3 regions of the Enterobacter sp. SA197 genome follow, and region 2 is predicted to be linked to each of the others. Evidence: predicted binding sites of a transcription regulator. Region 2 holds the regulator's gene; each other region holds the start of a gene.
The links. Region 2 encodes CRP, which controls carbon source genes, mostly activating them, when cyclic AMP is high. Its sites were predicted from a motif close to ATGTGANNNNNNTCACAT; they were not measured.
Positions count from the first base shown of each region.

Region 1: a site for CRP is predicted at 2,554-2,571, ahead of deoC (deoxyribose-phosphate aldolase). Genes of this name have one in related genera too.
Region 3: a site for CRP is predicted at 6,154-6,171, ahead of focA (formate transporter FocA). Genes of this name have one in related genera too.

Region 1 is NZ_CP096393.1:670,910-681,861, reverse strand. Features, by position in the region: gene deoB (phosphopentomutase) at 1-92, opposite strand, end outside; gene deoA (thymidine phosphorylase) at 145-1,467, opposite strand; gene deoC (deoxyribose-phosphate aldolase) at 1,652-2,431, opposite strand; gene M1D91_RS03125 (YjjI family glycine radical enzyme) at 2,683-4,233, shown strand; gene M1D91_RS03120 (YjjW family glycine radical enzyme activase) at 4,205-5,068, shown strand; gene M1D91_RS03115 (TatD family hydrolase) at 5,075-5,854, opposite strand; gene M1D91_RS03110 (patatin-like phospholipase family protein) at 5,851-6,924, opposite strand; gene M1D91_RS03105 (DUF1328 domain-containing protein) at 7,050-7,211, opposite strand; gene osmY (molecular chaperone OsmY) at 7,340-7,957, opposite strand; gene prfC (peptide chain release factor 3) at 8,356-9,945, opposite strand; gene yjjG (pyrimidine 5'-nucleotidase) at 10,037-10,714, opposite strand; gene rimI (ribosomal protein S18-alanine N-acetyltransferase) at 10,736-10,952, opposite strand, start outside.
Region 2 is NZ_CP096393.1:4,557,154-4,568,105, reverse strand. Features, by position in the region: gene nirB (nitrite reductase large subunit NirB) at 1-1,661, opposite strand, end outside; gene M1D91_RS21480 (cytosine deaminase) at 1,904-3,199, shown strand; gene ppiA (peptidylprolyl isomerase A) at 3,352-3,924, shown strand; gene M1D91_RS21470 (YhfG family protein) at 4,032-4,196, shown strand; gene M1D91_RS21465 (putative adenosine monophosphate-protein transferase Fic) at 4,193-4,795, shown strand; gene pabA (aminodeoxychorismate synthase component 2) at 4,826-5,398, shown strand; gene argD (bifunctional acetylornithine/succinyldiaminopimelate transaminase) at 5,478-6,698, shown strand; gene M1D91_RS21450 (YccS/YhfK family putative transporter) at 6,695-8,773, opposite strand; gene crp (cAMP-activated global transcriptional regulator CRP) at 8,822-9,454, opposite strand; gene M1D91_RS21440 (OsmC family protein) at 9,763-10,167, shown strand; gene M1D91_RS21435 (phosphoribulokinase) at 10,513-10,952, opposite strand, start outside.
Region 3 is NZ_CP096393.1:1,797,356-1,808,307, forward strand. Features, by position in the region: gene serS (serine--tRNA ligase) at 1-286, shown strand, start outside; gene M1D91_RS08205 (MFS transporter) at 636-1,784, shown strand; gene pflA (pyruvate formate lyase 1-activating protein) at 1,840-2,580, opposite strand; gene pflB (formate C-acetyltransferase) at 2,903-5,185, opposite strand; gene focA (formate transporter FocA) at 5,237-6,094, opposite strand; gene ycaO (30S ribosomal protein S12 methylthiotransferase accessory factor YcaO) at 6,502-8,262, opposite strand; gene M1D91_RS08230 (DUF421 domain-containing protein) at 8,402-9,094, shown strand; gene serC (3-phosphoserine/phosphohydroxythreonine transaminase) at 9,257-10,345, shown strand; gene aroA (3-phosphoshikimate 1-carboxyvinyltransferase) at 10,418-10,952, shown strand, end outside.

The DNA of each region.
Region 1 (10,952 bases), 1.1 Mb from region 2:
AGGGTATCGGAACCCACGTCACCAAAACGTTCTGCATCTTCTGTTGCGCCGATGCCGAAGGAGTCCAGCACCATAATAAATGCACGTTTCATATTGTTCTCCGTACGTAGTGCTTCAAAAAATAGCGATCAGATCAGTATACAGTTATTCAGCGATACGACGATAGACCGTTGGTGTGGATTCTGGTGCTTTATCGTCAAGCGTAATCGCCGCTTTCACGGCTTTCGCTGCTTCCTGCCAGCTGTTTTCGTCTTTCGCGTGGATCACGGCCAGCGGACGCTGTCCATCGACGCTTTCGCCGAGGCGAGCCATATCCGTAAAGCCGACGCTGTAGTCAATAGTGTCAGAGGCCTGGCGACGACCGCCGCCCATCGACACGACGGCCATGCCGAGCGCACGGGTATCCATCGCCGACACAAAACCTTCATGGTCTGCGTAGACCGCTTTCGTCAGCATCGCGGTGGGCAGGTATCTGGCGTAATTTTCGACAAAATCGGTTGGGCCTTTCTGGGCTGCAACCATGCGACCAAAGATCTCTGCCGCTTTGCCGTTGTCCAGTACCGCCTGCAGCTTCACGCGCGCTTCGGCGTCATCGCTGGCAAGTTTGCCTGAAATCAACATCTCAACGCACAGCGCCATAGTCACGTCGAACAGACGCGGGTTACGGTATTCGCCGGTCAGGAACTGCACGGCTTCACGGACTTCAACGGCATTACCCGCGCTGGAGGCCAGCACCTGGTTCATGTCGGTGAGCAGCGCGGTGGTGCGCACGCCTGCGCCGTTGGAGACGCCAACGATCGCTTCGGCAAGCGCCGCAGAGAGTTCAAATGTCGGCATAAAGGCCCCGCTGCCCACCTTCACGTCCATCACCAGCGCATCCAGCCCTTCAGCCAGTTTCTTGGCGAGGATCGAGGCGGTGATCAGCGGAATGGAGTCGACGGTCGCGGTAATGTCACGCGTGGCGTAAAAACGCTTATCCGCCGGGGCAAGAGAGCTGGTCTGGCCGATAATCGCCACACCAACATCTTTAATAATGTCGCGGAAGCGCTGGTCATCCGGGAAGATATCGAAGCCCGGAATGGCTTCCAGTTTGTCCAGCGTACCGCCGGTATGCCCCAGGCCGCGCCCGGAGATCATCGGGATGTAACCGCCACATGCGGCGACCATCGGTCCCAGCATCAGCGAGGTCACGTCACCCACACCGCCGGTGGAGTGTTTATCGACAATCGGGCCGTTGAGGTTAAGGCTTTTCCAGTCCAGCACCGTTCCTGAATCTCGCATTGCCATGGTCAGCGAAACACGCTCAGGCATCGACATATCATGAAAGAAAATGGTCATCGCCAGCGCAGCAATCTGCCCTTCGGAAACGGTATTATCGCGAATACCATTGATAAAAAAGCGAATTTCTTCTTCGCTTAACGCATGACCATCACGTTTTTTACGAATAATTTCTTGTGCGAGAAACACGGTACCCCCGAACAATCAGGTTAAGGGCGGCGGATGAGCCGCCGCAATGAAAAGCAAGATTTACTCAAATCATTCAGGCTGCAGGAAGGCGGTAAGGAAGCGTATCCCAGGCGCTTACCAAAACAAGTGGCCTGGGTAAGGAGGTGCAGCCAACGCACCTGCAGCCTGAAGCAGGATGAGTGAATCAGTAGCTGCTTGCGCTCTTACCGTCGCCGTGGCCCAACGCCTTTAACAGGCTTGCCAGCAGGCTGGACGCGCCAAAGCGATAGTGGCGGGCATCCGCCCAGTCAGCACCGAACAGCGCATCGGCAATCGCCAGATACTGCTGCGCGTCTTCAGCGGTACGCACGCCACCAGCCGGTTTGAAACCAACGGTTTTCTCAACGCCCATATCACGGATCACTTCCAGCATAATGCGAGCGCTTTCCGGCGTGGCATTGACCGGTACTTTACCGGTAGACGTTTTAATAAAATCCGCCCCGGCTTTGATGGAGATTTCAGAGGCCTTACGGATCAACGCTTCTTCTTTCAGCTCACCGGTTTCGATGATGACTTTCAACAGCACGTTTGCCGCCGCACAGGCTTCTTTACAGGCTTTGACCAGATCAAAACCCACCTGCTCGTTACCGGCGATCAGCGCACGGTACGGGAACACCACGTCCACTTCGTCTGCACCATAAGCGATAGCAGCGCGGGTTTCCGCCAGGGCAATATCAATGTCGTCGTTACCATGCGGAAAGTTAGTTACCGTCGCGATACGCACATCGGGGGTGCCCTGCGCATTCAGCGTTTTACGCGCAATCGGAATAAAACGCGGATAGATACAGATGGCCGCCGTGTTACCCACTGCAGTTTTTGCCTGATGGCACAGGGCGATGACTTTTTCATTGGTGTCATCGTCGTTAAGGGTAGTCAGGTCCATCAGTTTAAGCGCACGCAGGCTGCTTGCAGTTAAATCAGTCATAGCTCTCTCCGTCGGCAACTGCCGATTTAGTCGGGTCTGTTATTATTCTAACATTTACCCATCATCACACTTCGACACTCATCACAGTTAATGAAAACGACATACACATTTGCAAAACCATAATGAGACATTCATCAAATTTTTGTATTACGCGAAGAACGTTACTGGCTATTTAGCGGGTGTGGATCAAGAGAGACGAATCACCGATTACCTACACTTCGCTCACCACTTAAGGAATAAGAGGAGCGAATATGTCTTTGACTACTGATTCATCCCACCAGTCACGCTGCCGGGAAATTGTTACCAGTACGGCACTCACGCCTGCGCAAAAACGCCACTTTCTGGCGCTGGAAGCGGAGAACCATCTCCCCTACCCGGCGCTGCCGGAACAGTCTCGTGCCGCGCTGGAAGAAGGGACAATCTGCGATATGTTCGAGGGCCATGCCCCCTATAAACCACGCTATGTCCTGCCCGATTATGCAAAATTCCTCGCGAACGGTTCGCAATGGCTTGAACTGGAAGGGGCAACCGACCTCGACGACGCGCTGTCGATGCTGACTATCCTCTACCACCATGTTCCTTCCGTCACATCCATGCCCGTCTATTTGGGGCAACTCGATGCCATACTGCAGCCGTATGTTAAAATTCTAACACAAGAAGAGATCGATATTCGAATAAAACGTTTCTGGCGTTATCTCGACAGAACCCTGCCCGATGCCTTCATGCATGCCAATATTGGCCCTGCGGATACGCCTGTCACACGCGCCATTCTGCGTGCAGATGCCGAACTCAAGCAGGTTGCGCCTAATCTGACCTTTATTTATGACCCAGAGATTACGCCGCAGGATTTACTGCTTGAGGTGGCGAAAAACATTTGTGAATGCAGCAAGCCACACGTCGCTAACGGCCCGATAAATGATAAAATTTTCACAAAAGGGCAGTACGGCATCGTCAGTTGTTACAACTCCCTGCCGCTGGCAGGCGGGGGCAGCACCCTGGTGCGATTAAATCTGAAGGCCATCGCCGAACGCAGCAAGGAGAGCGACGATTTTTTCAGGCGCATGCTTCCCCACTATTGCCAGCAGCAAATCGCCATCATCAACGCGCGTTGTGACTTCCTCTACACGCAGTCCGGCTTCTTTGAGCATAGCTTCCTGGTGAAGGAAGGGCTGATTGACCCTCAGCGCTTTGCGCCAATGTTTGGGATGTACGGGCTGGCCGAAGCGGTTAACCTGCTGTGTGAACGAGCAGGTCTCAGCGCCCGCTACGGTAAAGATGAAGAGGCCACCAGGCTGGCCTATCAGATCAGCGAACAGCTCGCTCAGTTTGTGGCAACGACGCCGGTGAAACATGGCTGGAATAACCGGGCAATGCTGCATGCACAATCGGGTATCAGCTCAGACGCTGGCACGACCCCAGGCGCACGGCTGCCCTATGGCGACGAACCCGATCCCATCACCCACCTGCTCACGGTTGCCCCGCATCATGCCTGGTATACTTCGGGGATCAGCGACATTCTCACCCTGGATGAAACGGTAAAACGTAACCCGCAGGCGGTGGTGCAGCTCTGTCTCGGTGCGTTTAAGGCCGGGATGCGTGAATTCACCGCCAACGTCAGCGGTAATGATTTGGTGCGCGTCACAGGCTATATGGTGCGCCTCTCCGATCTGGAAAAATTCCGCGCTGAAGGGTCGCGCACCAATACCACCTGGCTGGGTGAAGAAGCTGCCCGTAATACCCGTATCCTTGAACGACAACCTCGTGTGGTCAGTCATGAACAGCAGATGCGCTTTAGTCAGTAACATCATTCCGTTTTCCTGCGTGGACGGGCCGGGAAGCCGCCTGGCCCTGTTTTTACAGGGCTGTAATTTGCACTGTAAAAACTGCCATAACCCGTGGACGATTGGCCGCTGCGATCATTGCGCCGTGTGCGTACCGGCCTGTCCGCATGGTGCCTTAACGCTGGCAGGCGGGTTAGTAAACTGGGATACCACGGTGTGTCAGCAGTGCGACACCTGCCTGACGCTCTGCCCCCGGCAGTCAACGCCGATGGCGAGCAGGCTCAGCGTGGATGAGGTGCTGGCCCATATCCAGAAAGCAATGATGTTTATTGAGGGCATTACCGTAAGTGGTGGAGAAGCGACCACGCAGTTGCCCTTTTTACTGGAACTTTTTAACGCCATTAAGAGCAGCAAAGCCCTGGGGCACCTCACGTGTCTGGTGGACAGCAACGGCGTTCTCAGCGAGACGGGCTGGCATAAACTGATGCCCGTGTGCGATGGGGCGATGATCGACCTGAAAGCCTGGAGTAGTACGTGCCATCACAGCCTTACCGGGCGGGATAACAGCCAGGTGAAGAGCAGCCTGCGTCTGTTAGCGGAAAACCGAAAGCTTGCTGAACTGCGGCTGTTGGTTATCCCCGACCATAGCGATTACCTGCAACACATTGATGCTCTGGCCGCCTTTATTCAGACGCTGGGTGAGGTACCAGTAAGACTCAATGCGTTTCATGCTCATGGCGTTTATGGCGAAGCAAAACAGTGGCGCAGCGCTGGAGCGCAGGATGTCGAACCGCTGGCGCAGGCGCTGGAAACACGGGGCATCACAAACGTTATCCTGCCTGCACTCTACCTGTAGTCATCCTCAGGCAAGCTGGAACAGACGGTGTGTATTGTCGAACAACGCCTGGGCAATCACATCCGGTGCTTCCGGGCGCAGTTCACAAAGCGTGTCGAAGACGCGTGCGGCCTGCTCAGGCCGGTTCGGCTGGCCCTGAAAACCATTCAACGGCATATCCGGTGCATCGGTTTCCAGCAACAGGGATCCAAGCGGCAACTGCGCCATTACCTCACGGGTCTTACTGGCACGCGGATAGGTAATCGTGCCCCCCACGCCAATACAATACCCGAGGCTGATAAAGCGTTCAGCCTGCTGCAAACTGCCGGCAAAGCCGTGCACCACGCCGGTTCGCGGTAAGCTGTGACGCTTTAAGTACATGGCGAGTTTGTCGTGCGTGCGCCGCGAGTGCAGGAGTACTGGCAAATCAAAGCGTTTTGCCAGTTTAAGCTGTGCTTCCAGCACGGCTTCCTGCTGTTCGAAGTGCGGATTTTCACGGTATAAATCGAGACCTATTTCACCGATGGCAACCACGTTGGCTGGCCGCGTGGCGAGGCGCTGTTCCAGTTTGTCGAGGCAATCCGGGGTGTGTTCTTCGATGACGATGGGATGCAGCCCGAGCGCGCCGTACAACGCAGGCCATGTACGGGCCAGGCTCTCCACGCGGTCAAAATAGCGCGATGCTATCGATGGCACGATAATCCGCTCGACGCCCGCCTCTGCCGCACGGGCGATGCTTTGCGCCTCATTGCCCGCAAACGGGGGAAAATCAAAGTGGCAGTGGGTATCGATGAAGCGAAAAGTCACGCCGTATCCTCGTCAATAAATGGCACATCGTTGGCCTGCACTGCGTTGACCAGTGGGGTGTCCAGCGCATCGTTTGCCACTGCGGCGGGCGGTACCACAATGGTCGCAGGGGGAGTGACAACCGGGCGATGACGAAGCAGCGGCGGCGTTGCCACCAGGAATTTACCCACCGTGGCAAGGAAATAGCGGCCACAAAGCCGACCTGTCCGGTAGTCTTCACGCAGCGCGGGCAGCCGACTGCCCAGCGCCATACTGCTTAACAGTTTTGGCGGATAGATCTCGATAATGCGCAGTTTACCGGGCGGCGTCTCGATAAACCGTTGGGTCGCGGAGTAGGTTTTCTCATGATGCTGCACCAGATTTATCAAGGGTTGCAGACTGCTCTCTCCCAGCCAGCGCTCCATGCGTTTAAACCATTGCGGGGTATAGTACATCTGCGAGGGTACGGTACGGATCACAACGATGGTTTTTGCCCCGCGCTTTGCCGCTTCCTGCACCGGAATGGCGTCACTCACGCCGCCATCAAGGTAGTTTATGCCATTAAGCATGACGCCCGGTCGGTAAAAACCCGGAATGGCGCTGGACGCCCGAATCAGATCAAGCCAGGTGCTGTTATCCGGTGAGAAATACTCTGCCGTGTAGTCATCCTGCCGGCAGGCGGTCATCAGAAAGGATTTTCCTGCATCAAACCCACGCGCGGCATAGTCCATCGCTAACGGCATTTTGGTTGCTGTGGCCTCTACCAGCCAGTCAAGGTCGACCAGATTACCACCGCGCACAAAGCGCACCGGGTCGAAAAAGTCCCGCGTCGTGGTATATCGCATGATAACTTTGCGGGCATACCCCGGCTGGTTGCAGACAAACGCAGAGAGATTCTGCGCACCGGCAGAGGTGCCAAGGTAAAGATCGAAGGGGTCGAATTCGGCGCGCATAAATTCATCCAGCACGCCGGCTGTGAAGATGCCCCGCTGACCGCCACCTTCACATACCAGGGCGATGCGGCCAGGACGAAATGGTTTTAGCGCAAGTGGCGCGATGTTGCCAAGCGTTACGGGAATATGCTGCCCCACCCTGCCTTCCTTTAATTATTATTGGTTATCATTAAGCCAAAGTAACGCATTTTACTATTCATAGAAACAATGAAAGCCAGTCACATGGACTGGCTTTAGGATTCGTTTAACCGAACGTTACATCGCTATGGGCGTCTGCGTCCCATGAACAGACTGACCAGGAACAGAATGATACCCACGATAAAGACGATTTTTGCAGCGCCAGCTGCCGTACCTGCCAGACCACCAAAGCCCAGAGCGGCGGCAATTAACGCGATAACCAGAAATATAATGCCCCAACGAAACATAAGACTCTCCTTAACCATAGTTAATGTCGACCGCTAAACGTGAGCGCTCAGGATGCTCACTGCGATATTTTCCCAGGTGCTTACTGACTTCGCCCGAATTTATCGGGTTTGCACATTTTCAGGGTTTATTACTTTGCTTTAAGATCGTTTTTCACGCTTTTAACGCCATCCACCGCTTTAGCGATGCTCTCAGCACGTTCGATTTGTGCCTGAGAATCAACGGTACCGGACAACTGCACGACACCATCGGTTGTTTCCACTTTCACCTTACGGGACGGGACGATGTCATCGGCAAGCAGTTTTGCTTTCACTTCACTGGTTGTCGCCGTATCGCCTGCATAACCTTTCGCGGTGGTTGATTTACCATCACGAACATGCAGTTTGTCACTTACGGAGGCCACACCCTCAACACCTTTCGCTGCGTTTACTGCCATTTCAGCCTGAGCCTGGCTCTCAACAAAACCACTCAGGGTCACCACTTTCTTCTCAGTTTTCACGGAAATATCGGTACTTTTGATATCCTCATGATCAACCAGCGCGGCTTTAACTTTTGCCGTAATGGCACTGTCATCCATGAAATCACCGACTTTATTCATAGAGCTATCGATTTTTTGCCCTGCGTTATCAGCAGTATTTTGCGCTTTGTCGGTTGTGGTGGTTTCCGCTAATGCAGAACCACTTGCAAGCGTTGCGCCCAACATTACTGCCAGCAGAGTCTTAGAAATCTTCAGTCTTGTCGTAGTCATCGATCTATTCCTGTAGTTTGCCCACAATTTGGGCTGTCCACGGCAATCAAGCCGTTGTTACTCTGGTGAAATCACCTAATATTGAGTCAAGGACTTGGGTCACATTCACGGCCTTTGCCGCTTTCACCCTTCGCACATGGCTCTTTTCCAGTCATTAATACTGAGCAATGACACTTTGGATGAATAAATAACCTTTGAACATGCATTGAACGGGATTAACACCCAACCAAAATGTCATTACTTTGTTAAATATAGATCACAATCGCAAAAGCGCTTGTTGGAGAGATTAAAAAGCGAGCAATGAAAGCGAAATCGCGTCTATTTAAGAACTTTCCGCAAGAGGCTAATAAGACAGGTAAAGTGACGGAGCACGGCGTCTGCCGCGCTCCGTAGAGGGATTAGTGTTCGCGGGTCTGATGGAACTGAACGTCAGGATAACGCTCACGTGCGAGGTTCAGGTTAACCATAGTGGGGGCAATATAGGTCAGGTTATCGCCGCCATCCAGCGCAAGGTGAATTTCGTTCTTACGTTTAAACTCTTCGAATTTCTTCACGTCGCCGCACTCCACCCAACGCGCAGTTGCCACGTTGACGGATTCATACACCGCTTCGACGTTGTATTCGCTTTTCAGACGCGATACCACTACGTCAAACTGCAGCACCCCTACCGCACCCACGATCAGATCGTTGTTGGCGATGGGACGGAACACCTGGACGGCCCCCTCTTCTGAGAGCTGTACCAGCCCTTTGAGCAGCTGTTTTTGCTTGAGCGGATCTTTCAGGCGAATACGGCGGAACAGTTCAGGGGCGAAGTTCGGAATGCCGGTGAACTTCATCATCTCACCCTGCGTGAAGGTGTCGCCAATCTGAATGGTGCCGTGGTTGTGCAGACCGATGATATCGCCAGGGAACGCTTCTTCAACGTGAGAGCGGTCGCCCGCCATAAAGGTCAGCGCATCGGAAATCACCACGTCTTTACCCAGGCGAACCTGGCGCAGCTTCATGCCCTTTTCATATTTACCAGAGACCACGCGCAGGAAGGCGACGCGGTCACGGTGTTTCGGGTCCATGTTGGCCTGAATTTTAAAGACGAAGCCGGAGAACTTCTCTTCCGCCGCCACGACCTCGCGGGAGTCGGTCGCGCGCGGCATCGGCGCTGGCGCCCACTCGACAAGCCCGTCGAGCATATGATCGACGCCAAAGTTACCCAGTGCCGTACCAAAGAAGACCGGGGTGATTTCGCCCGCCAGAAACAGCTCCTGGTCGAACTCGTTAGAGGCGCCCTGCACCAGCTCCAGTTCGTCACGCAGCTGTTGTGCCAGATCGTCCCCCACCGCCGCGTCCAGCTCCGGGCTGTTCAGACCCTTAACAATGCGCACTTCCTGAATGGTGTGGCCTTTACCGGTCTGGTAAAGGTAGGTTTCGTCTTTATAAAGGTGGTATACGCCTTTAAACAGCTTTCCACAGCCAATCGGCCAGGTGATAGGCGCACAGCCAATCTTCAACTCGTTTTCCACTTCATCCAGTAATTCCATAGGATCGCGGATGTCACGGTCAAGTTTGTTCATAAAGGTGATGATGGGCGTGTCGCGCAGACGGGTAACTTCCATCAGCTTGCGGGTACGATCCTCAACCCCTTTTGCCGCATCAATAACCATCAGACAGCAGTCCACCGCCGTCAGGGTACGGTAGGTATCTTCAGAGAAGTCTTCGTGACCCGGGGTATCCAACAGGTTCACCAGACAGTCGTGATACGGGAACTGCATCACGGAAGTGGTAATCGAGATCCCACGCTGCTTTTCCATTTCCATCCAGTCGGATTTTGCGTGCTGGCTGGAGCCACGGCCTTTTACCGTACCGGCGGTCTGGATAGCCTGTCCGAACAGCAGCACCTTTTCGGTGATGGTGGTTTTACCGGCATCCGGGTGAGAGATAATGGCGAACGTACGGCGCTTCGCTACCTCTTGTAAATAAGGAGACAACGTCATAATCAATTTCTTCTGGGTAAAGGCGCGGCCACAGCCACGCCAGGAGATAAGAAAAATGCGGCTATTGTACTCAACGACTGAGTGCAGACAATCAATGTTTACACAGGAGTTGCTCCAGTTCGGTTAGCGATGTCACGGTCCAGGTGGGATCAATACCCTCGGGCAGGACGCGATCGTGCGCGTTGAGCCAACAGGTCGACAGGCCTGCATTCATGCCTCCCAGAATATCGGATTCGGCGGTATCACCGACCATCAGCACCCGGGAGCGATCCGGATTTTGCGCCTGCGCCAGCGCGAAATCGAAAATACGTGGATCAGGTTTTGCGACGCCAACCTGCTCAGAGATGACCAGTAAATCAAAGTAGTCACGAAAACCGGTACGTTCCAGACGAATTTGCTGCAACGCGGTAAAGCCATTGGTAATAATGCCAAGCTTTGCCTTTCCTTTGAGGCTCGACAACAGAGAGGCGGCACCGGGCAGCGGCGCACAGATTTCCGCCATCGCATTAAGGAAGGCGTGATTTAAATCACCAGGGGCAACGTTAAGGCGTTCAGCCCATCCCTGAAAACGCTGATGTTGTAACTGTAACGCGGTAATAGCACCGTTCTGATAATCGACCCACAACGGTTTATTAATCGACTGATAGTCCTGAAAATCTTCGCTAGTGAACGTGACACTATAGTCAAGGAACATCCGCTGCAGGCCGCCGAACGCATCGAACGTAAACAGGGTTTCGTCAGCATCAAAGAATATCCAGTCCCATCTCATTACATCTACACCTTTCATTTATTAAAGTGGCAGCGCCATGATAATGGCGTCTTCCCGCCCGGTCGCGGTGGGATAATAGTTGCGGCGAATGGTCGCCTCGTTAAAGCCCAGACTTTCGTACAGGGCAATGGCGGCAAGGTTTGACGCCCGCACCTCCAGCCATAGCGTCAGGACGTCGCGCTTTTCAAGTTCGCTGATGAGGTGCTCAAGCAACGCCCGCCCCAGCCCCTTACGTTGC
Region 2 (10,952 bases):
TTGTCGTTGGTATCCTGCAGCGGCGTGTGTTCGGGTTTCAGAACATAGTCGTTCCAGCAGGAGGCCAGCAGCGAACCCACGGTCGGTTTACAGACCTCACAACCGTAGCCTTTACCGTATTTTGCCAGTAATTCGTCGAAGGACTTAATGCCTTCCACGCGAATCAGGTGGTAGAGCTCCTGACGGGAGTAGGCGAAGTGTTCACACAGGTTGTTGGTGACTTCAATGCCCTGTTTTGCCAGTTCCGCATTCAGCACCTGAGTGACCAGCGGGATACAACCGCCGCAGCCAGTACCGGCTTTAGTTTCGGCTTTCAGCGCCGCAACGGTGTGACAGCCTTTATTGATGGCCGCAACCAGCATGCCTTTGGTAACGTCGAAGCAGGAGCAGATTTGCGCGCTGTCCGGCAGTTTGTCCACACCGATGGACGGTTTGCCGCTACCGGCATGCGCCGGCAGGATCAGCGAGTCCGGGTTTTCCGGCAGTTCAATGGCGTTCAGCACCAGCTGCAGCAGGTTACCGAAGTCGCTGGTATCACCCACCAGCACGGCACCGAGCAGGGTTTTGTTATCCGGGCTGACGATAAGACGTTTGTAGACCTCTTTGCTTTCATCGAGGTAAACATAACTGCGAGCACCAGGTGTGCGACCGTGCGCATCGCCAATGCCGCCGACGTCCACGCCCAGCAGTTTCAGCTTGGCGCTCATGTCTGCGCCGGCGAAGGCGTTCGCGTTACCCAGGATATGGTCAACAGCAACCTGCGCCATTTTGTAGCCAGGAGCCACCAGGCCATAGACGTGATTATCCCAGCTGGCGCACTCGCCAATGGCGTAGATATCCGGGTCAGAGGTCTGGCAGGTATCGTTAATTTTGATGCCGCCACGCTGAGCCACCTCAAGACCACACTGGGTAGCCAGTTTGTCGCGTGGGCGAATACCGGTCGAGAAGACGATAAAGTCAACTTCAAGGTCAGAGCCGTCAGCAAAGCGCATGGTTTTGCGTGCGCTCGTCCCTTCCTGAACGATCTCTTTGGTGTTTTTGCTGGTGTGCACGCGCACGCCCATGCTTTCGATCTTACGTTTGAGCTGTTCGCCACCCATCTGATCGAGCTGTTCCGCCATCAGCATAGGGGCAAATTCGATAACGTGGGTTTCTACGCCCAGGTTTTTCAGTGCGCCAGCCGCTTCAAGGCCGAGCAGACCACCGCCGACCACTGCGCCGCGTTTGCTGCGACGTGCGCAGGACTCGATGGCATTCAGATCTTCGATGGTGCGGTAAACAAAACAGTCCTGGGTTTCGGAACCCTTGATCGGTGGGATCCACGGGTAAGAACCTGTCGCCATAATCAGTTTGTCATAGTAGACAGTACGACCGGCGCTGGAGTGGATCACTTTCTCCTGACGGTTAATGGTGATGGCACGTTCGCCCACCAGGACGTTAACGCCATGTTTTTCATAAAACCCATCACGTACCAGCGACAGTTCTTCCGCAGTGTGGTGCGAAAAGTAGGAAGACAGGTGAACGCGATCGTAGGCTTTACGGGGTTCTTCACAAAAAACGGTAATATCGAACTGACTGGCGTCGGCTTTGTCGAGAAGATCCTCAACAAAACGGTGGCCGACCATGCCGTTACCGATTATAGCGAGTTTGAGTTTGCTCATTTTTGCCTCGATTTCTTTTCTATTACTGCCTACCTTAACGATTCAGCAGGGGTAGTTATTGATGTACATCAATTACACCTTCACCTACCACTTAATGGGTAGATGTTTGATTTTTCATGGTTTTTCTAAGTGCCGGATCTGTCAGGCTTTTCAGATTTGCGGAAATTGTGTACAAAAAAGAACGTGGATTTATGGCAATTGCCTGAAACATCGTTTCAGTCTTAACCCCAGGGGGTAGAGGTATGTCAGCAGCACCGCTTTGGTTGGTCCAGAACGTTCATCTGCCGGGACGAGAAGGGTTATGGCAGATAGCCATTGAGAAGGGTCGCTTCGGTGACATCTCGCCGATGGGGGCGGTACAGAACGAAAGCTATGAAGTGTTAAATGCGCGTGGTGGCCTTGCACTACCGCCGTTCATTGAACCGCATATCCACCTCGATACCACCCAGACGGCCGGTGAGCCCGCCTGGAACCAGTCGGGTACGCTGTTTGAAGGTATTGAACGCTGGGCCGAACGCAAGGCACTGCTGACGCATGAAGATGTTAAGCAGCGCGCGTGGCAAACCCTGAAGTGGCAGATGGCGAACGGTATCCAGTATGTGCGCACCCATGTGGATGTCTCCGATCCCAGTCTGACCGCGCTGAAAGCGATGCTGGAGGTCAGACAGGAGGTGGCGCCCTGGATAACGCTGCAGATAGTCGCCTTCCCCCAGGAGGGAATACTCTCTTACCCCAATGGTGCAGCCTTACTGGAAGAAGCCCTGGTACTGGGAGCAGATGTAGTGGGTGCCATCCCGCATTTTGAGTTTACCCGCGAGTACGGCATTGAGTCGCTACACATCGCCTTTGAACTGGCAAAGAAATACGATCGTCCGCTGGACATCCACTGCGATGAAATTGACGATGAGCAGTCGCGCTTTGTGGAAACCGTGGCAGCCCTGGCGCTGAAAATGGCGATGGGCGAGCGCGTCACTGCCAGCCATACCACGGCCATGCACTCCTACAGCGGCGCCTATACGTCTCGTCTGTTCCGCCTTCTCAAACTCTCCGGCATTAACATTGTTGCTAACCCTCTGGTCAATATCCACCTGCAGGGGCGCTTTGATGACTATCCTAAACGCCGTGGCGTGACGCGCGTGAAGGAGTTGCTTGAGGCCGGGATCAACGTCTGTTTCGGTCACGATGATGTGTTTGATCCCTGGTACCCGCTCGGCACCGGCAATATGCTGCAGGTGCTGCATATGGGGCTTCACGTCTGCCAGCTGATGGGCTACCAGCAAATTGATGCCGGGCTGAACCTTATCACCCACCACAGCGCCCGTACCTTCGGCGTGAAAGAGTACGGCATAGCCACTGGCAACCCGGCCAATTTGATTATTCTGCCGGTGAGCAGTGGTTTTGATGCGGTACGCTGCCAGTCACCGGTACGCTGGTCTATTCGTCAGGGCAGAATTATTGCTACTACCCAGTTACCGCAGAGTTGGGTACAAATGGACAGCGGGGGAGAAGAAGTGCTGTTCAGCCGCCCGGCAAAGTGAAGGAGGTAACAGAATGACCATGCGGTGCGTGGTCAGTTCAGTTTACATCTGTTTCAATTGCGTAAAATTAAGTAAAAGGCTGGCCTGCTGGCGGACTGCTCTTTAGAATCAAGCCACTTGCTTTCTTACCTGCATTTCGTTAAGGAAACCTCATGGTTAAATCGACTCTGGCGGCTTTTGCGGCTGTATGTGCCCTTTCGGCGATCTCCCCTTCCGCGCTCGCGGCAAAAGGCGATCCTCATGTTCTGCTCACCACCTCCGCTGGCAACATTGAACTGGAGCTGGATAAACAGAAAGCCCCCATTTCGGTGAAAAACTTTGTCGATTATGTCAACAGCGGGTTTTACAACAACACCACCTTCCACCGCGTCATACCGGGCTTTATGATTCAGGGGGGAGGCTTTAACGAGCAAATGCAGCAGAAACAGCCTAACGCGCCAATTAAAAACGAAGCCGATAATGGGCTGAGAAACACGCGTGGCACTATCTCTATGGCCCGCACGGCGGATAAAGACAGCGCGACCAGCCAGTTCTTCCTTAACGTTGCGGATAACGCCTTCCTCGACCACGGTCAGCGTGATTTCGGTTATGCGGTGTTTGGTAAAGTTGTAAAGGGTATGGATGTCGCCGATAAAATCTCTCAGGTGCCAACCCATGACGTTGGCCCCTACCAGAATGTGCCGTCTAAACCAGTGGTTATCCTCTCTGCGAAAGTCCTGCCTTAATCCTTTTCAACACGGGTGATGCTGACCCGTGTTGCTGCTTCCTCCCTGCGTAACGCGAAAATGCTGCTTATACTTGTGGCAAATGAACGAGATATCAGGGAGGCGCAATGACCAAAAAACTCACCGACCGACAAAAATCCCGACTCTGGGAGCAGCAACGCAACGTCAATTTTCAGGCCAGCCGACGCCTTGAAGGGGTGGACAGTCCACTGGTCACGCTAACGGCCGAAGAGATTGAAACCCGACTGGCAGAGATTAAGGGGGCGCAATGAGCGATAAAGTAGGTGATGACCGCGACCCGTATCTTTACGCTGGCATTAACGTGATGCGTAATGTATTGGGAATTCGCCAGGCGCAGCGTCTTGAGAAGGCGGCATGGGAGCTGACCGCACTGCGTGCCGCTACGCTGGAACTGGGGCCACAGGCGCGTGGTTTGCCACATTTATGTGCGATCCATCGCCACATCTACCAGGATGTCTTTGACTGGGCGGGTGAAATCCGTGAAGTGGATATTTACCAGGGCGATACCCGCTTTTGCCATTTCGCTTACATCGAAAAAGAGGGCAATGCGCTGATGCGCAGTCTGGAAAGTGAGGACTGGCTACAGGGGCTTGAAAAGGAAGCCTTTGTTGAACGGCTGGCACACTATTATTGCGAAATCAATGTGTTACATCCTTTCCGTATTGGCAATGGTATTACGCAGCGGATCTTCTTCGAGCAGCTGGCACTGCACGCCGGTTATCAGCTCGACTGGCGTGGAATCGACCCACAGGCGTGGGCGGAGGCGAATCAGGCTGGCGCGATGGGCGATCTCGTTGGGCTGGTGGCCATCTTTGGCAAAGTGGTAAGCGAAGCAGGCGAAACGGAGTAGAATAGGGCGGCACAGAGTAACGAGGCCGCCATGATCCTGCTTATCGACAATTACGACTCCTTTACCTGGAACCTGTATCAATACTTTTGCGAGCTGGGCGCGCAGGTCGACGTCAGACGTAACGACGACATTACCCTGGCGGACATCGCGCTGCTCGCTCCCGAAAAAATCGTTATCTCCCCTGGTCCCTGTACGCCGGATGAAGCCGGCGTTTCCCTTGAGGTTATCCGCCACTACGCGGGTGTGCTACCTGTCCTTGGCGTTTGTCTGGGGCATCAGGCCATTGCGCAGGCCTTTGGCGCGCGCATTGTCCGTGCAAAGCAGGTGATGCATGGCAAGACCTCACCCATTACGCATACGGGAGAGGGGGTGTTTCGGGGACTTAACAATCCGCTCACGGTAACCCGCTACCACTCGTTACTCATCGACCCCGCCACATTGCCAGCGTGCTTTGAAATCACGGCTTTCAGTGAGACACAGGAAATTATGGGCATTCGCCATCGCCAGTGGGATCTGGAAGGGGTGCAGTTCCACCCGGAAAGTATCCTCAGTGAACAGGGGCATGCGCTACTGAATAACTTTTTGCATCGCACCGATTTTTAGTTGCCATTAAGTGATTTTTTATGCATATTTCGTGATTATATTTTCACTTCTGCTTCTTATTTAACAAGGGTGGGGTCACATGGCAACTCAGCACGACGCAATCACGCGCGCAACCTTCGACGACGTAATTTTACCTATCTTCGCGCCAGCCGAGTTTATCCCGGTCAAGGGAAAGGGCAGCCGCGTCTGGGATCAGCAGGGTAAAGAGTACGTGGATTTTGCAGGCGGTATCGCCGTGACGGCGCTGGGGCATTGCCATCCGGCACTGGTGGAGACGTTAAAAACTCAGGGTGAAACCCTCTGGCATATCAGCAATGTGTTCACCAACGAACCGGCGCTGCGGCTGGCGCGTAAAATAATTGATGCGACCTTTGCTGAGCGCGTGGTGTTTATGAACTCCGGCACCGAAGCCAACGAAACCGCCTTCAAGCTGGCCCGTTTTTATGCCTCTACCCGCCATAGTCCGCACAAAACCAAAATCATCGCTTTTCACAACGCGTTTCATGGCCGCTCACTGTTCACCGTCACCGTAGGGGGGCAGCCAAAATACTCCGACGGCTTTGGCCCAAAACCAGCCGATATTATTCATGTGCCGTTTAACGATCTGCATGCTGTCAAAGCAGTGATGGATGACCATACCTGTGCGGTGGTGGTAGAGCCGATTCAGGGTGAAGGGGGCGTGACCGCGGCTACGCCTGAGTTCCTGCAGGGGCTGCGTGACCTGTGCGATGAGCACAAGGCGCTGCTGGTGTTTGATGAAGTGCAGTGCGGGATGGGACGCTGCGGCGAGCTCTTTGCCTATATGCACTATGGCGTAACACCGGACATCCTCACCAGCGCGAAGGCGCTCGGCGGCGGGTTCCCTGTCAGCGCCATGCTGACCACGCAGGAGATAGCCAGCGCGTTCCATCCTGGCTCTCACGGTTCCACCTACGGCGGCAACCCGCTGGCCTGTGCGGTGGCCGGTACCGCGTTCGATATTATCAATACGCCAGACGTGTTAAACGGGGTAATGGAGAAACGCGCGCTGTTTGTGAAGCATCTGGAAAACATCAATGCTCAATACGATGTGTTCAGTGATATTCGCGGCATGGGCCTGCTGATTGGTGCCGGGCTTAAACCACAGTTTAAAGGCCGTGCGCGTGATTTCCTGCTGGCCGCAGCGGATGCGGGCGTCATGGTACTGAACGCTGGCCCTGACGTGATGCGTTTTGCGCCTGCGCTTATCGTTGAAGAGAGTGATATCGAAGAGGGCATGAGCCGTTTTGCCCGGGCGGTCGCGAAAGTGGTTAACGGTTAACGTCGTAACCGGCGAACCAGCCAGATACCGTGATGGGGGCGCTGACGCCAGGCTACCGAAGAGATGGTGTGCATGGTACTCAGGTGTCCCAGAATACGCTGGAGATGCTGCTCCAGCGTGCTCATCGGACCCTGGGTCATGGTCTCCGGTGCCTCCAGAATGTTCACATCCCCTGATTCTCCCGGCCCGTCATACTCCAGCCGTTGCTGGCAGCGTTGTAAGGCAATTTCACATGACTGCAAATAACGTTGGGCCAGGTCCGGCGTAAGCATGGTGTGTTCGCGCGCCAGCGTCGTCATGGCATTAATATGCTCAACGATAAACTGGCTGTGGGTAACCCACAGTTTCATGTCGGAGAGGTAGCGCGTATCGAAGCCGGGCTCCTGCATCGCCTGATTAAGCGAGTTGAATAACGCGTTATGTGCCTGATTAACGCGCATACGCTGGTATGCCAGCGGCGAAGCCTTGGGGTCATTGCTGAGAATAAGCTGGATGGCGTCCTGATAGGTTTCCAGCGCGTCATGGGCGTTACGACGCAGCAGTCCACTTTGCCACTGCGGCCAGAGCCAGACGACGCCGCCGAAGGCAATGAGACAGCCAATCAGCGTATCAATAAGCCGGGCAACGATAAATTGTTCGCCGTTAAGGGTCAGTAGCTGAAGCGTGTACACCGCCGTCAGGGTAAAGCCTACCATCGCCCAGCCGTAGCTTTTGCGAATGATAAGATAACTAACCAGCGTGACGATAAGCATGGTGGTGAGCGTGTAGCCTTCCGGCACGTGGTAGTGCAGCGTGGCACCGGCGATAATAAGCCCCGCCATGGTCCCCGCCGCCCGGTGCAGGATGCGCACCCGTGTTGCGCCATAGCCATTCTGGGTGACAAACATCACCGTCATCATTATCCAGTAGGGTTTAGGCAGATTCAGCGCACTGCCCATCAGACTGGCCACGCTCAGCATAACGCTGAGGCGTGCAGCATTACGCAATGCAGCAGATTTGAAGGAGAGATAACTTTTCAGCGCCGGAATGAGTGGCAGGCGTCGCTGCTTTTCCTCCATCAAATCACGAATATAGAGTGGACGCTGGGTGCGCAGGACACGGGCAATCTGACTGAAGTGCCAGGCGCAGAACTGACCTACCGGGTTGTCCGGATGCTGACGGGCAATTTTTTCCAGTGCGCCTGTCTGCTTGTCCATATTGAAGCGTTGGGGATAACGATGATAGAGGATGTCGTCTGCAATGACCCGTAGCCGTGCCGCCACGGTTTGCGCATTCCAGCGAATCACCTCTTCTGCATGGCTACGCTCTACCAGCTCCTGGACTTCCTTTGGCTGGTGCAGGCTAACGGCTATGTGCTCCTGCAGATCCAGCGCCACCTGAAACACGCGGCGCAGGCGCTTGTAATCACTGTTATGATTTGCCGCCAGCATATGCAGTTGCTGGTAGCACTGGCTTATCATATCTACCGCTTTTTGCTGGCGGGCGAGCAGCGGCGGCAGGGCCTTTTCCGGGTCCGCATGCTGAGTCAGCAGGCTGTATTTAGCCTCGCAATAATCGGCCAGTTGTCGATACAACAAACTCAGCGACTCGCGCAGTGGCTGCTCCCGCCACAGCCAGAACCAGAAGGCGTTAAACGCGCCATACCACAACGTGCCAAGGCTGTAGATGAGCAGTGGCTCCCAGACCGGCATATTTCCCGCAAGGCTCAGGGTGAAGATGGCGGCAATCAGTGAGGCGGGGAGCAACCTGCCATGCAGGGCGCTTATCTCAGCCGTCACCCCCAGCACCAGCGCCAGCAGGGTCAGAATGAGCGGTAGCGGGACGTTTTCGAAAAGGAGGAATTGCACCGCGAGACTGCTACCGGCGAAAAGCGAACCGCCAATGATCACCCGCTTGAAGAAGCGCTTATGCAGCGTGTCGAGACCGGCAATATTGCAACAGGCAGGTACTAACGAGAAGAGCAGCCCTAAATCCAGTCGACCGGCAATCAGGCCAACGGTCACAGGCAGACATAACACCAGCGTTTGTCGCAGTGCGTAGTTGATTTCGGGGTGGTAAATCAGCCTGCGCCACATCGGAAAACAAAAACGGCGCACTGCCTTGAGCAGCGCGCCGTTCGGGGATTAACGTGTTCCGTACACGACGATAGTTTTACCATGCGCGGAGATCAGATTCTGATCTTCCAGCATCTTCAGGATGCGACCAACGGTTTCACGCGAGCAGCCCACGATCTGACCAATCTCCTGACGGGTTATTTTAATTTGCATACCGTCCGGGTGGGTCATGGCGTCGGGTTGTTTCGCCAGATTCAGTAACGTCTGAGCAATACGGCCTGTTACGTCGAGGAAGGCGAGGTTGCCCACTTTTTCCGACGTGACCTGCAGGCGACGCGCCATCTGCGAAGAGAGACGCATCAGAATATCCGGGTTTACCTGGATCAACTGACGGAATTTTTTGTAGGAAATTTCAGCCACTTCACAAGCGGTCTTGGCGCGTACCCAGGCACTGCGCTCCTGACCTTCTTCGAACAGACCCAGTTCACCAATAAAATCGCCCTGGTTCAGGTAAGAGAGGATCATCTCTTTTCCTTCTTCATCCTTGATGAGCACAGCCACTGAGCCTTTGACGATGTAGTACAACGTCTCCGCTTTTTCACCCTGGTGAATCAGCGTGCTCTTCGACGGGTACTTATGAATATGGCAATGAGACAAGAACCATTCGAGAGTCGGGTCTGTTTGCGGTTTGCCAAGCACCATGCGCGGTTATCCTCTGTTATAAGCTGGCTCCAGCCTCAGGATCTGCGCCCTGTGACTGGGGTTGCAATCTGTCTTCCCGATACCTGGGAAGTGCACCGTCAGACGTGTCTGCGGCCTCTAAGATGTGATGTCCTCTGCGTACATGCAGTACATCAATATATCACTGTAGCATCCAGACTGTTTTAGCATAGGTTTTGCCGCCTGTCTCCTGGTGTCTCGCTTCAGCTTGATGCAGGTCGCCTTCCGTTGCGAGTTTTCTTATGTACGCGTAATCTGTAGAGAAAGTTGCTACTGCGGAGTGAAGAAAAATGCATGCGCGTGTGAAATGGGTTGAAGGGTTAACGTTCCTGGGGGAGTCTGCTTCCGGGCACCAGATCCTGATGGATGGTAATGCGGGCGATAAAGCGCCAAGCCCTATGGAAATGGTGCTGATGGCCGCGGGCGGATGCAGCGCGATTGATGTGGTCTCTATTCTGCAAAAAGGCCGTCACGATGTGACAGACTGCGAAGTCAAGCTGACCTCCGAACGTCGGGAAGAGGCGCCGCGTTTATTCACCCACATCAATCTGCACTTCATTGTGACAGGAAAAGCGTTGAAGGATGCGGCAGTATCACGTGCGGTAGATCTCTCTGCAGAGAAGTACTGTTCAGTGGCGCTGATGCTGGAAAAAGCGGTGAATATCACCCATTCGTATGAAGTGATTGAAGCCTGATTGGTGGTGGATATTCTTTCCTGCCCCCGCCGGGCTGAGGGATTTCCCACAAAATAATGCGAGCACGGACAGTCCCCTCTCCTCTTTGGGGAGGGGAAACATGCGGCTCTGGTAGTCATTCCGCTCACCTCAGGTTCCTGGTTTCTCCAGAGATCCAGAACCCGTGACCGAGCCAGGGTTGGCTCATCGCCACAGCCCTGCCCCCCGGCCTTACGGATACACGTCGGTGATTTTCAGCCGGACCCTGTTATCGCGGTGGCTGTATTATTCTCATCACGCAATGTTATCGCTGCAAGATGTACTATTACCGGGGATTTTTCAGCTCAAGGGGATAGGGAACTGAACTCACTCGATCTTCTTACCTTCCATTAATCGCTCTACCAGCGGCGTCATAATAAGCTCCATCGCCAGTCCCATCTTGCCGCCCGGCACTACCAGCGTATTCATATGTGAAATAAATGAACCCTGTAGCATGGCCAGTAGCCAGGGGTAATCAATGCCTTCCAGATTACGAAAGTGAATAACCACAAAGCTTTCGTCGAGAGAGGGGATAACTTTTGCGGCGAACGGGTTTGAGGTGTCAACGGTAGGAACGCGCTGGAAGTTAATATGGGTACGGGAAAACTGCGGCGTAATGAAGTTGATGTAATCCTCCATCGAGCGCACCACCGAATCCATCACGGCTTCACGTGAATGGCCCCGTTCACCCGTATCGCGCACCAGCTTTTGCATCCACTCAAGGTTAACAATGGGAACCACGCCCACCAGCAGATCAACGTGACGCG
Region 3 (10,952 bases), 2.3 Mb from region 2:
CGCATGCAAAACCTACGATCTTGAAGTATGGGTGCCGGCGCAAAATACCTATCGTGAAATTTCCTCCTGCTCCAACGTCTGGGACTTCCAGGCACGCCGTATGCAGGCGCGTTGTCGCAGCAAATCCGATAAGAAAACCCGTTTGGTCCATACCCTGAACGGCTCAGGCCTGGCGGTTGGTCGCACTCTGGTGGCGGTGCTGGAAAACTATCAGCAAGCTGATGGTCGTATCGAGATCCCGGCGGTGTTGCGCCCCTATATGCGTGGCGTCGAGTTTATCGGCTAACGTTAATAATATTAAAAGCGCCTGCGGGCGCTTTTTTTTTCACTTCTCCCGCCCCATTACTGTCTGCTTCCGAACCCATGACCTCTGATTAGCGTAAGGGGGCTCAGGTGAATCTTTGGGTGCTAAATTCTCCATGAATTATTTCAACTGAATTTAAAGCACCAGAATGAAAAATTAATATTTAAATTCAATAAATTAAATTAAATTCAGGTGCAGATTTATCCTCTAAGGATTAGTTTTATATATCGTCCTTCAACAAAATGTGTCGGTGCCTGAATCCGTGGATTGACAATGTTTTTGCCAGTGGCATGATGCGCACGAATCCTGAACTTCCTCACGGTTTTAATCCATGACCACCTATACCCGGCCAGTGCTTTTATTGCTCTGTGGCCTGCTTCTGTTGACCCTGGCAATCGCGGTGCTTAATACGCTTGTCCCGCTTTGGCTCGCCCACGAAAACATGCCGACCTGGCAGGTTGGAATGGTCGGTTCATCCTATTTTACCGGTAATTTGCTCGGCACCATGATGACCGGCTGGCTCATCCGGCGTTACGGGTTTAACCGCAGTTATTACATTGCCTCGCTGATTTTTGCCGTAGGCTGCGCGGGACTGGGCTTTAATATCGGTTTCTGGAGCTGGCTTATCTGGCGCTTTGTCGCAGGTATTGGCTGCGCCATGATCTGGGTGGTCGTAGAGAGCGCCTTGATGCAGAGCGGCACCTCTCATAATCGGGGGCGTTTGCTGGCTGCCTATATGATGATTTATTACGTCGGTACGGTGCTGGGTCAGCTTATGGTCAGTAAAATGCCAACAGCGTTGATGAGCGTTTTACCCTGGGCCGTTGGCCTCGTACTGGCCGCTATTCTGCCGTTACTCTTTGCCCGGATTACCCGTGAGGGTGACGAGGCGCAGACCTCCACCTCGGTCTGGCCGATGTTTCGTTTGCGTCAGGCCCGTCTTGGGGTGAACGGCTGCATTATTTCAGGCATCATCCTTGGTTCGCTGTATGGTTTAATGCCGCTGTATCTCAACCACAAAGGCGTGAACGATTCAGGGATTGGGTTCTGGATGGCGTTGATGGTCAGTGCAGGTATCGTAGGGCAGTGGCCGATAGGGCGTCTTGCTGACCGCTTTGGCCGTTTGCTGGTACTGCGTGTGCAGGTTTTCGTTGTGATTCTGGGATGTGTGGCAATGCTTAGCAATGCTGCGATGGCTCCGGCACTGTTTGTACTGGGCACCGCCGGGTTTACGCTTTATCCGGTTGCGATGGCATGGGCCTGCGAGAAAGTGGAGCACCATCAACTGGTGTCGATGAACCAGGCGCTGTTACTGAGTTACACAATTGGTAGTCTGTTAGGTCCTACGCTAACGGCGATGCTGATGCAAAGCTATTCTGACAGCTTGTTGTTTATCATGATTGCCAGCGTGTCGCTCATTTACCTGATGATGCTGATGCGCAAAGCCGGTCATCATCCGACACCTGTCGCCCATGCCTGAAAAAAAGCCCGCTGGATAATTCCGCGGGCTTTTTACTCCGTGTCTGGTTGGAAACTTAGTACATCACCTTATGACCGTACTGCTCCAGAATACCCTTCACGCGGTCCATGGTCTCTTTTTTCGGCGGGTGAATACCATCGAGTTTGTACTCTTCACCCATCGCCACCCATTTATGCTTACCCAGCTCATGGTAAGGCAGAAGTTCTATCTTTTCGACGTTCCCCATATCACGGGTAAACTCGCCCAAACGGTGCGCGGAGTCATCGTCGTCTGACCAGCCTGGAACCACCACATAGCGGATCCAGACGGTAATATTTTTATTGGAAAGATACTGCGCGAACTCCAGTGTACGGTGGTTGGAGACGCCAACCAGATTCTGGTGGATCTCATCGTTCATCTGTTTGAGATCAAGCATCACCAGATCGGTCACTTCTAGTAACTCATCGACAACCGGATCGTAGCGGCGCACAAAGCCGTTAGTATCTAGGCAGGTATGAATGCCCTCTTTTTTGCAGGCACGAAACCAGTCACGAACGAATTCAGCCTGCAGCATGGCTTCACCGCCTGACGCCGTGACGCCGCCGCCGGAGGCATTCATAAAGTGGCGGTAGGTGACGACATCTTTCATTAACTCGTCAACGGTTATCTCTTTGCCGCTATGGGTGTCCCAGGTGTCACGGTTGTGACAATAGAGGCAGCGCATCAGGCAGCCCTGGAAGAAGGTGATAAAGCGGATACCCGGGCCATCAACGGTGCCACAGGATTCAAAGGAGTGGATGCGACCTATCACTGACATTGCGGTGTTTTCTCCAGATATGGCCCATCCGGGGCCTGTATTGATGCACAGCTCAATCCGGCTGTGTTAATACCCTTCACTCTTCGTCCTGCACATACGTTAGCTTCCTCGCTCACCTCAGTCATTTACTTGCGTAAACGCCTGAGGATTTTCTGCGCGGCTCCCTTCTCGCAGCACGAATTATTTTGGGTAACAATCTGTTTTGGCAGATATCCATAGTATAGATAACCGACGAAGCAGACTGGAGAGGGGTGTTAAAAAGGCCCCACTGATGTGGAGCCTTTATTGTACGCGTTTTACTTCACCATTTCAGTAAGAGGACTTACATGGTCTGAGTGAAAGTACGGGTAATAACGTCCTGCTGCTGTTCTTTAGTCAGGGAGTTAAAACGCACTGCATAACCAGATACACGGATGGTCAACTGCGGATATTTTTCCGGGTTTTCCATCGCATCCAGCAGCATTTCGCGGTTCATGACGTTCACGTTGAGGTGCTGACCACCTTCAATGGAAGACTCATGATGGAAGTAACCATCCATGAGGCCTGCCAGGTTAGTTTTACGCACTTCATCGTCTTTACCGAGTGCATTCGGAACGATAGAGAAGGTGTAAGAGATACCATCTTTCGCGTAGGCAAACGGCAGTTTAGCAACGGAAGTCAGAGAGGCAACCGCACCTTTCTGATCGCGACCGTGCATTGGGTTAGCACCTGGTCCGAACGGCGCGCCAGCACGACGACCATCCGGGGTGTTACCAGTTTTCTTACCATACACAACGTTAGAGGTGATGGTCAGAACGGACTGCGTCGGGATAGCGTTACGGTAGGTAGTCAGTTTCTGAATTTTCTTCATGAAACGTTCAACCAGATCGACCGCCATGTCATCAACGCGAGAGTCGTTGTTACCAAACTGCGGGTATTCACCTTCGATTTCGAAGTCGATAGCCAGGCCATCTTCGTCACGAATAGGTTTCACTTTTGCATGTTTAATTGCAGACAGGGAGTCAGCAGCAACAGACAGGCCAGCGATACCACATGCCATGGTGCGGATAACATCACGATCGTGCAGCGCCATCAGTGAAGCTTCGTAGCTGTACTTGTCGTGCATGTAGTGGATGACGTTCAGCGCAGTGACATACTGTTTAGCCAGCCAGTCCATGAAGTGGTCCATACGATCCATGACTTCGTCATAGTTCAGTACGTCGCCTTTAATCGGTTCAGATTTCGGGCCAACCTGAATTTTCAGTTTTTCATCGACGCCGCCGTTGATTGCGTACAGCATGGTTTTCGCAAGGTTAGCGCGAGCACCAAAGAACTGCATTTGTTTACCAACGATCATCGGGCTTACGCAGCAGGCGATAGCGTAATCATCGTTGTTAAAGTCAGGACGCATCAGATCGTCGTTCTCATACTGCAGAGAAGAGGTATCGATGGAGACTTTAGCCGCGTATTTTTTGAAGTTCAGTGGCAGTTTTTCTGACCACAGAATGGTGATGTTCGGCTCCGGAGACGGCCCCATGGTGTACAGGGTGTTCAGGAAGCGGAAGCTGTTTTTGGTAACCAGCGTACGACCATCCACGCCCATACCTGCGATGGATTCTGTTGCCCAAATCGGGTCGCCAGAGAACAGTTCATCATACTCAGGGGTACGCAGGAAGCGAACCATACGCAGTTTCATGACCAGGTGGTCAACCATTTCCTGCGCTTCTTGTTCGGTGATTTTGCCGGCTTTCAGGTCGCGCTCAATGAACACGTCAAGGAAGGTAGCGGTACGACCGAAGGACATTGCTGCGCCGTTCTGGGATTTAACAGCGGCCAGGTAGCCAAAGTAAGTCCACTGAATTGCTTCCTGTGCAGTCGTTGCCGGACCAGAAATGTCGTAACCGTATTTAGCGGCCATTTCTTTGATCTGACCCAGAGCACGGTGCTGTTCAGAGATTTCTTCACGCAGACGGATAGTGGCTTCCAGATTAACGCCATTTTCCATGTCAGATTGCAGGGACAGGAACTGGGCATATTTGTCTTTCATCAGGAAGTCGATGCCGTACAGGGCAACACGACGGTAGTCACCGATGATACGGCCACGACCATACGCATCCGGCAGACCGGTCAATACGCCAGATTTACGGCAGTTCAGGATGTCTTTGGTGTAAACGTCAAACACGCCCTGGTTATGCGTTTTACGGTATTCGGTAAAGATTTTTTTCAGTGCCGGGTCCAGCTCGCGGTTGTACGCTTTGCAGGAACCTTCGACCATTTTAATGCCACCGAACGGAATAATTGCACGTTTCAGCGGTGCTTCAGTCTGCAGACCAACGATTTTCTCAAGGCTTTTGTTGATGTAACCAGCATCGTGAGAAGTAATAGTAGAGGCAACAGAGGTGTCAAAATCTACAGGCGCGTGAGTGCGGTTTTCCTGTTTAACACCTTCCATAACTTTATCCCACAGCGCGGTGGTAGCTTCGGTAGCGCCGGCCAGGAAGGATTCGTCACCCTCGTAAGGGGTATAGTTTTTCTGGATGAAGTCACGTACGTTTACTTCGTTCTGCCAGTCACCTTTCGTAAAACCTTCCCAGGCTGTGGCTAATTTTTCATTAAGCTCGGACATGTAACACCTACCTTCTTAAGTGGATTTTTTATTTACTGCCTGAGACAACCGTTAGTGATGATCGTCGCCACGCAGGTAAATGACCCAGTATGTCAACCCGACTAATAATCCTCCACCAATGATATTCCCAATTGTTACAGGAATCAGATTATCGGTGATGAAATTTGCAATTGTCAGGTGAGAAAAGTTATCCGGGTTAGAACCGATAGCAGTCCAGAACTCCGGGGCCGCAAAGTGACGAATTAAGATACCCATAGGGATCATAAACATATTTGCGATGCTGTGCTCAAAGCCGCTGGCAACAAACATGCCTACCGGCAGCACCATAATCAGTGCTTTATCTGTCAGGCTACGGCCGGAATAACTCATCCACACCGCCAGACAGACCATCAGGTTCGCCAGAATGCCCAAGGCAACGGCTTCAATAAAAGTATGGTGCAATTTATGGTCAGCGGTTTGCAGGACGTTGAGACCCCATCCGCCGTTCGCCACCATATATTCACCTGAAAGCCATATCAGTAAGACAAAGAGCAGTGCGCCAATCAGGTTACCGATATAGACGTTTGCCCAGTTGCGAGCCAACTGACCCCAGGTGATACGTCCGCTGGCTTTAGCCACGACGATCAGTACTGTTGATGTAAAGAGGTCAGCGCCGCAGATGACGCAAAGGATTAGCCCTAATGAGAAGCAGATGCCACCAATCAGTTTAGCAATGCCATAGGGCATCGAGGCAGTACCTGTCGTGGCTGTAATATAGAAAACAAAAGCGATGGAGATAAAGACACCGGCAGTAATCGCCAAAAAGAATGTGGTCAGCGGTTTCTTCGTTGCTTTATAGACGCCTGCTTCTTCGGCAACTTTTGCCATCGCAGCGGGAAGTATTAGATCAAAAGGGTTGTCAGCTTTCACACTAACTCTCTCTTTGTTTAAGTCGGCGAGAAGATACTAACAAAGCATTATAGAAGAGAATTTGATATGGATCATATCTCGCCTGGCTAATAGGACCGCAAAGCGCAGGGTTATACTGCGAATGCGAACTAAAGTGTTGATTATCAAAGTAAAAATAAAGTTTAAAATTTACAAGAAGTGTTGAATTTTTTTATGCTCGCTCCCAATTAACAGTTAATTAAAATGGAGTAATTGCCATAAAAAGTAACAATAAGCCCTGAGTATCTATATATATATTTACCCATAATTAACTTTATTATTACAATTGGCTTTCATTGCCGAAATATAAATAAAAAGGGGCAATGAAATTGCCCCGTAATATAGCCTGAACTTGCGATTAAGCCTACAGAATGTCGTACTACTTGTTGCTATTTCGCCCAGAAAGCACGTTTAGCACGTTGTAATTTTTCGTAAGCGGCTAACAACGCCTGATGGGCCGGGAAAGCTTCAAGCGTCCCATCCGCAGGCTGTAAGCCGTAGAAAGGTTCTTCACCGCTCAAGGCTGCGCTTGCGGCTTCAACCGCTTCTGCGCCATACATCCGCACAAAAGCATTCAGATACTGCAAAGGTTGACGCTCTTCTTCCTGAGCCAGCAACAACAGGGTCTGGAGGCAGCGGTAGAAATTGGCGCGTTCAGCACTGAAAACAGAACCATTGAACTCTATCGTCCATTCAACCCATGACAGTGCCTGCTCAGTGTCGCCACCGGCGAGGGCGAGCATAGCTTTCAGCTCACCAATGCGCAGGGTAAACCAGCCGTTATCTTTGCCGGTTGCGATACCGAGCAGTTCGCGAACGCGGGTGAAGTCATCATGGCCTTCTTCATCAAGCTGCTCAATCAGATTCAGATAATCCTCTTTTTCCCACTCGCTACCTGGCAATGAGAGGATCGTTTCGCGCAGATGACTGCCCATCGCATTGTTTGCAAGCCACAGATCTTCAGCAGGATAAATATCGGACATACCCGGCACCAGAATGCGGCAAGCGTAAACCCCCAGATGCTCGTAGTCAGCGATGTACACTTCTTTATCTTCCGCGCGGAAGATAGCCATCAGCGTAGCGAACTCTTCTTCCGTGGTGCCCGCAAAGCTCCAGTCTGCAAAGGGATAATCCGCGTCCTGTTTAAACAGATCCCAGGAGATCGAACCGCTGGAATCGATAAAGTGTGTTTCGAGATTGGTATGTTCCGCCACTTCTTCATCATCAAAGGTGGGTGGGGTAAAGACGTCCAGATCCTTCAGGCCCCGGCCCTGCAACAGTTCGGTCACGGTGCGCTCCAGCGCCACGCCGAAGTCCGGATGGGCACCAAAGGACGCAAAGCAGGTGCCATTTGCCGGGTTAAACAGCACCACACAAATGACCGGATACTGGCCACCAAGGGAACCGTCATAGGCGAAGATAGGGAAACCTTCTGCTTCCAGCTTCTCAATGGAGGCCACCACACCCGGATAACGTGCCAGTACCTCGGCCGGGATTTCCGGCAGGCTGATGCGTTCACTGATGATGCGATTTTTAATATGGCGTTCGAACACTTCGGACAGACCCTGAACACGCGCTTCGTTAGCCGTGTTACCGGCAGACATGCCGTTAGAGACGTAGAGGTTGCCAACAATGTTCATAGGGATGTAGACGGTTTGCGCGTCAGACTGACGAGTAAACGGCAGAGCACAGATGCCGCGAGCTTCGTTGCCGGATTGCAAATCCACCAGCATACCGGCGGTCAGTTCGTTTTCCGGATCGTAAAAGGCGCGCAGACGGGCATCAAGTATTCCGTCCGGCAGTTGGTCATTTTCCGGCAGCGGGAACCATTTTTCGTTCGGGTAGTGAACGAAAGGGCCATTAGCGACGGTATCACCCAGCCAGAAATCGGCAAAGAAGTAGTTAGTGGAAAGACGCTCAAAATATTCACCCAGCGCGGAAGCCAGAGCGGCCTTTTTGGTGGCGCCTTTACCATTGGTGAAGCACAGCGCGCTGTCTTTATCACGAATATGCACGGACCAGACGTTGGGTACCGGGTTCAGCCAGGAGGCCTCTTCAATATTAAAGCCAAGATCGAGGAGTTTTTGCTGGAAGCGAGTGATGGAATCTTCCAGAGCGGCGTCTTTGCCGGGGATATAGGTTTGCGTCATAGCAGCAGTCACTTTTTTGTACGTAAAGCGGGCGATCATACGGGTTTTATGTGACTGACGCTATCTTCACCGGACGGTCGGCGAAAATAAAACTTTTGGCTATGCTTACTAAACATAACTCGCTGATAAGGCGTTAAAAATGAAAGCGTTTGATTTGCACCGAATGGCACTTGATAAGGTTCCGCTGGAGTTTCTGGGAGAAGTCGCGCTACGCAGTCTTTATACCTTCATTCTGGTTTTCTTGTTTCTCAAAATTACCGGTCGCCGCGGTGTCCGGCAGATGTCGTTATTTGAAGTGTTGATCATTCTGACCTTAGGGTCGGCGGCAGGCGATGTCGCCTTCTATGATGATGTCCCCATGCTACCGGTGCTGGTGGTGTTTATTACCCTTGCCGGGTTATATCGACTCGTCATGTGGCTGATGTCTCATAGTGAAAAGCTTGAGGATCTGCTGGAAGGCAAGCCCGCCATCATTATTGAAGAAGGGGAGTTCGCCTGGGAGAAACTGAGCAAGGAGAATATGACCGAATTCGAATTTTTTATGGAGCTTCGCATTAGCGGTGTCGATCACCTTGGTCAGGTTCGCCTCGCTATTCTGGAAACGAACGGCCAGCTCAGTGTCTTTTATTATGCAGATGAGGACATTAAACCTGGACTGTGTATTTTACCCGCCGAGTACTCTCCACGTTATACAACGGTACCGGAACAGGGAGATTATGCCTGTGTGCAATGTAGCCGGGTAATAACCATGCGGGCAGGGGAGCATCAATTATGTCCGCGCTGCGCAAATCCAGAATGGTCGAAGGCGAGCCGGGGAATTAGGATAACCTGACAGCGATTATGTCGGTTTTATGATGGTTACCCGGAAGAATGTTTTGTGTGAAGCACAGCACGTTTACCGGGTCATAAGTTTTAGACATTGCGGCGCGTGTCACTGAATGATAAAACCGATATCCACTGTTATAACTTATTGCTTTTAGCGTGGTGAGGGGAAATGGCTCAGGTCTTTAATTTCAGTTCAGGTCCGGCAATGTTACCGGCGGATGTGCTTAAACAAGCTCAACAAGAGTTGTGTGACTGGCAGGGTCTTGGTACATCGGTGATGGAGATCAGCCACCGTGGTAAAGAATTTATTCAGGTGGCGGAAGAAGCAGAAAAGGATTTTCGTGATTTACTGAATATCCCCTCGAACTACAAAGTATTGTTCTGTCACGGCGGCGGTCGCGGTCAGTTTGCAGGTATCCCGCTGAACATTCTCGGTGATAAAACCACGGCAGACTACGTTGATGCGGGCTATTGGGCAGCAAGCGCTGTCAAAGAAGCCAAAAAATACTGCACGCCAAACGTGATTGACGCCAAAATCACTGTGGATGGTCTGCGTGGCGTGAAGCCGATGCGCGAATGGCAGCTCAGCGACAATAGCGCTTACCTGCACTACTGCCCGAACGAAACCATTGATGGCATCGCCATCGATGAAACGCCTGACTTTGGCAGCGATGTTATCGTCACCGCTGACTACTCCTCCACAATCCTTTCTCGTCCGCTGGACGTCAGCCGTTATGGCGTGATTTATGCCGGAGCGCAGAAAAACATCGGTCCTGCGGGTTTGACGCTGGTGATTGTGCGTGACGATCTGCTGGGCAAAGCGCATCAGAGCTGCCCGTCCATTCTGGACTACAGCATTCTGGCTGAACACGACTCCATGTTTAACACGCCGCCGACGTTTGCCTGGTATCTGGCCGGCCTGGTCTTCAAATGGCTGAAGAACAACGGTGGCGTAGCGGCGATGGATAAAGTTAACCAGCAAAAAGCAGACCTGCTTTATGGCGTCATTGATAACAGTGATTTCTATCGTAACGATGTCGCGAAAGCGAACCGTTCTCGTATGAACATCCCTTTCCAGCTGGCGGATAGCTCGCTTGATAAACGCTTCCTTGAAGAGTCGCTGGCGGCGGGACTGCATGCCCTCAAAGGCCACCGTGTGGTGGGTGGTATGCGTGCCTCAATTTATAACGCCATGCCGCTCGAAGGTGTGAAAGCCCTGACCGAATTTATGACTGACTTCGAACGTCGTCGCGGTTAACCCTGCCTGTCATCTTACCCCCGTCATCTGCTGCGGGGGTTTTTATTGTGTATTTGTTGAGAGTTAAGTTTCATGGAATCCCTGACGTTACAACCCATCGCGCGGGTGGATGGCACCATCAATCTGCCTGGTTCTAAAAGTGTTTCTAACCGTGCCTTGTTGCTGGCGGCATTCGCTGAGGGTACCACCGTACTGACCAATCTGCTGGACAGTGACGATGTGCGCCATATGCTCAATGCACTGCGTGCGTTGGGTGTCTCGTTTACGCTTTCAGACGATCGTACACGCTGCGAGGTCACGGGTGTCGGCGGTCCACTGATTTGTGATAAACCGCTGGAGTTATTCCTGGGAAATGCCGGTACGGCGATGCGGCCTCTGGCTGCTGCGCTTTGTCTGGGCGTTAACGATCTGGTGCTGACCGGTGAACCGCGAATGAAAGAACGCCCGATTGGTCACCTGGTCGATGCGCTACGTCAGGGTGGCGCGCAAATTGATTATCTTGAGCAGGAAAATTACCCTCCGCTGCGTTTACGCGGTGGGTTTGTAGGAGGGCGGGTTGAGGTTGATGGCAGCGTTTCCAGCCAGTTCCTCACCGCATTGTTGATGA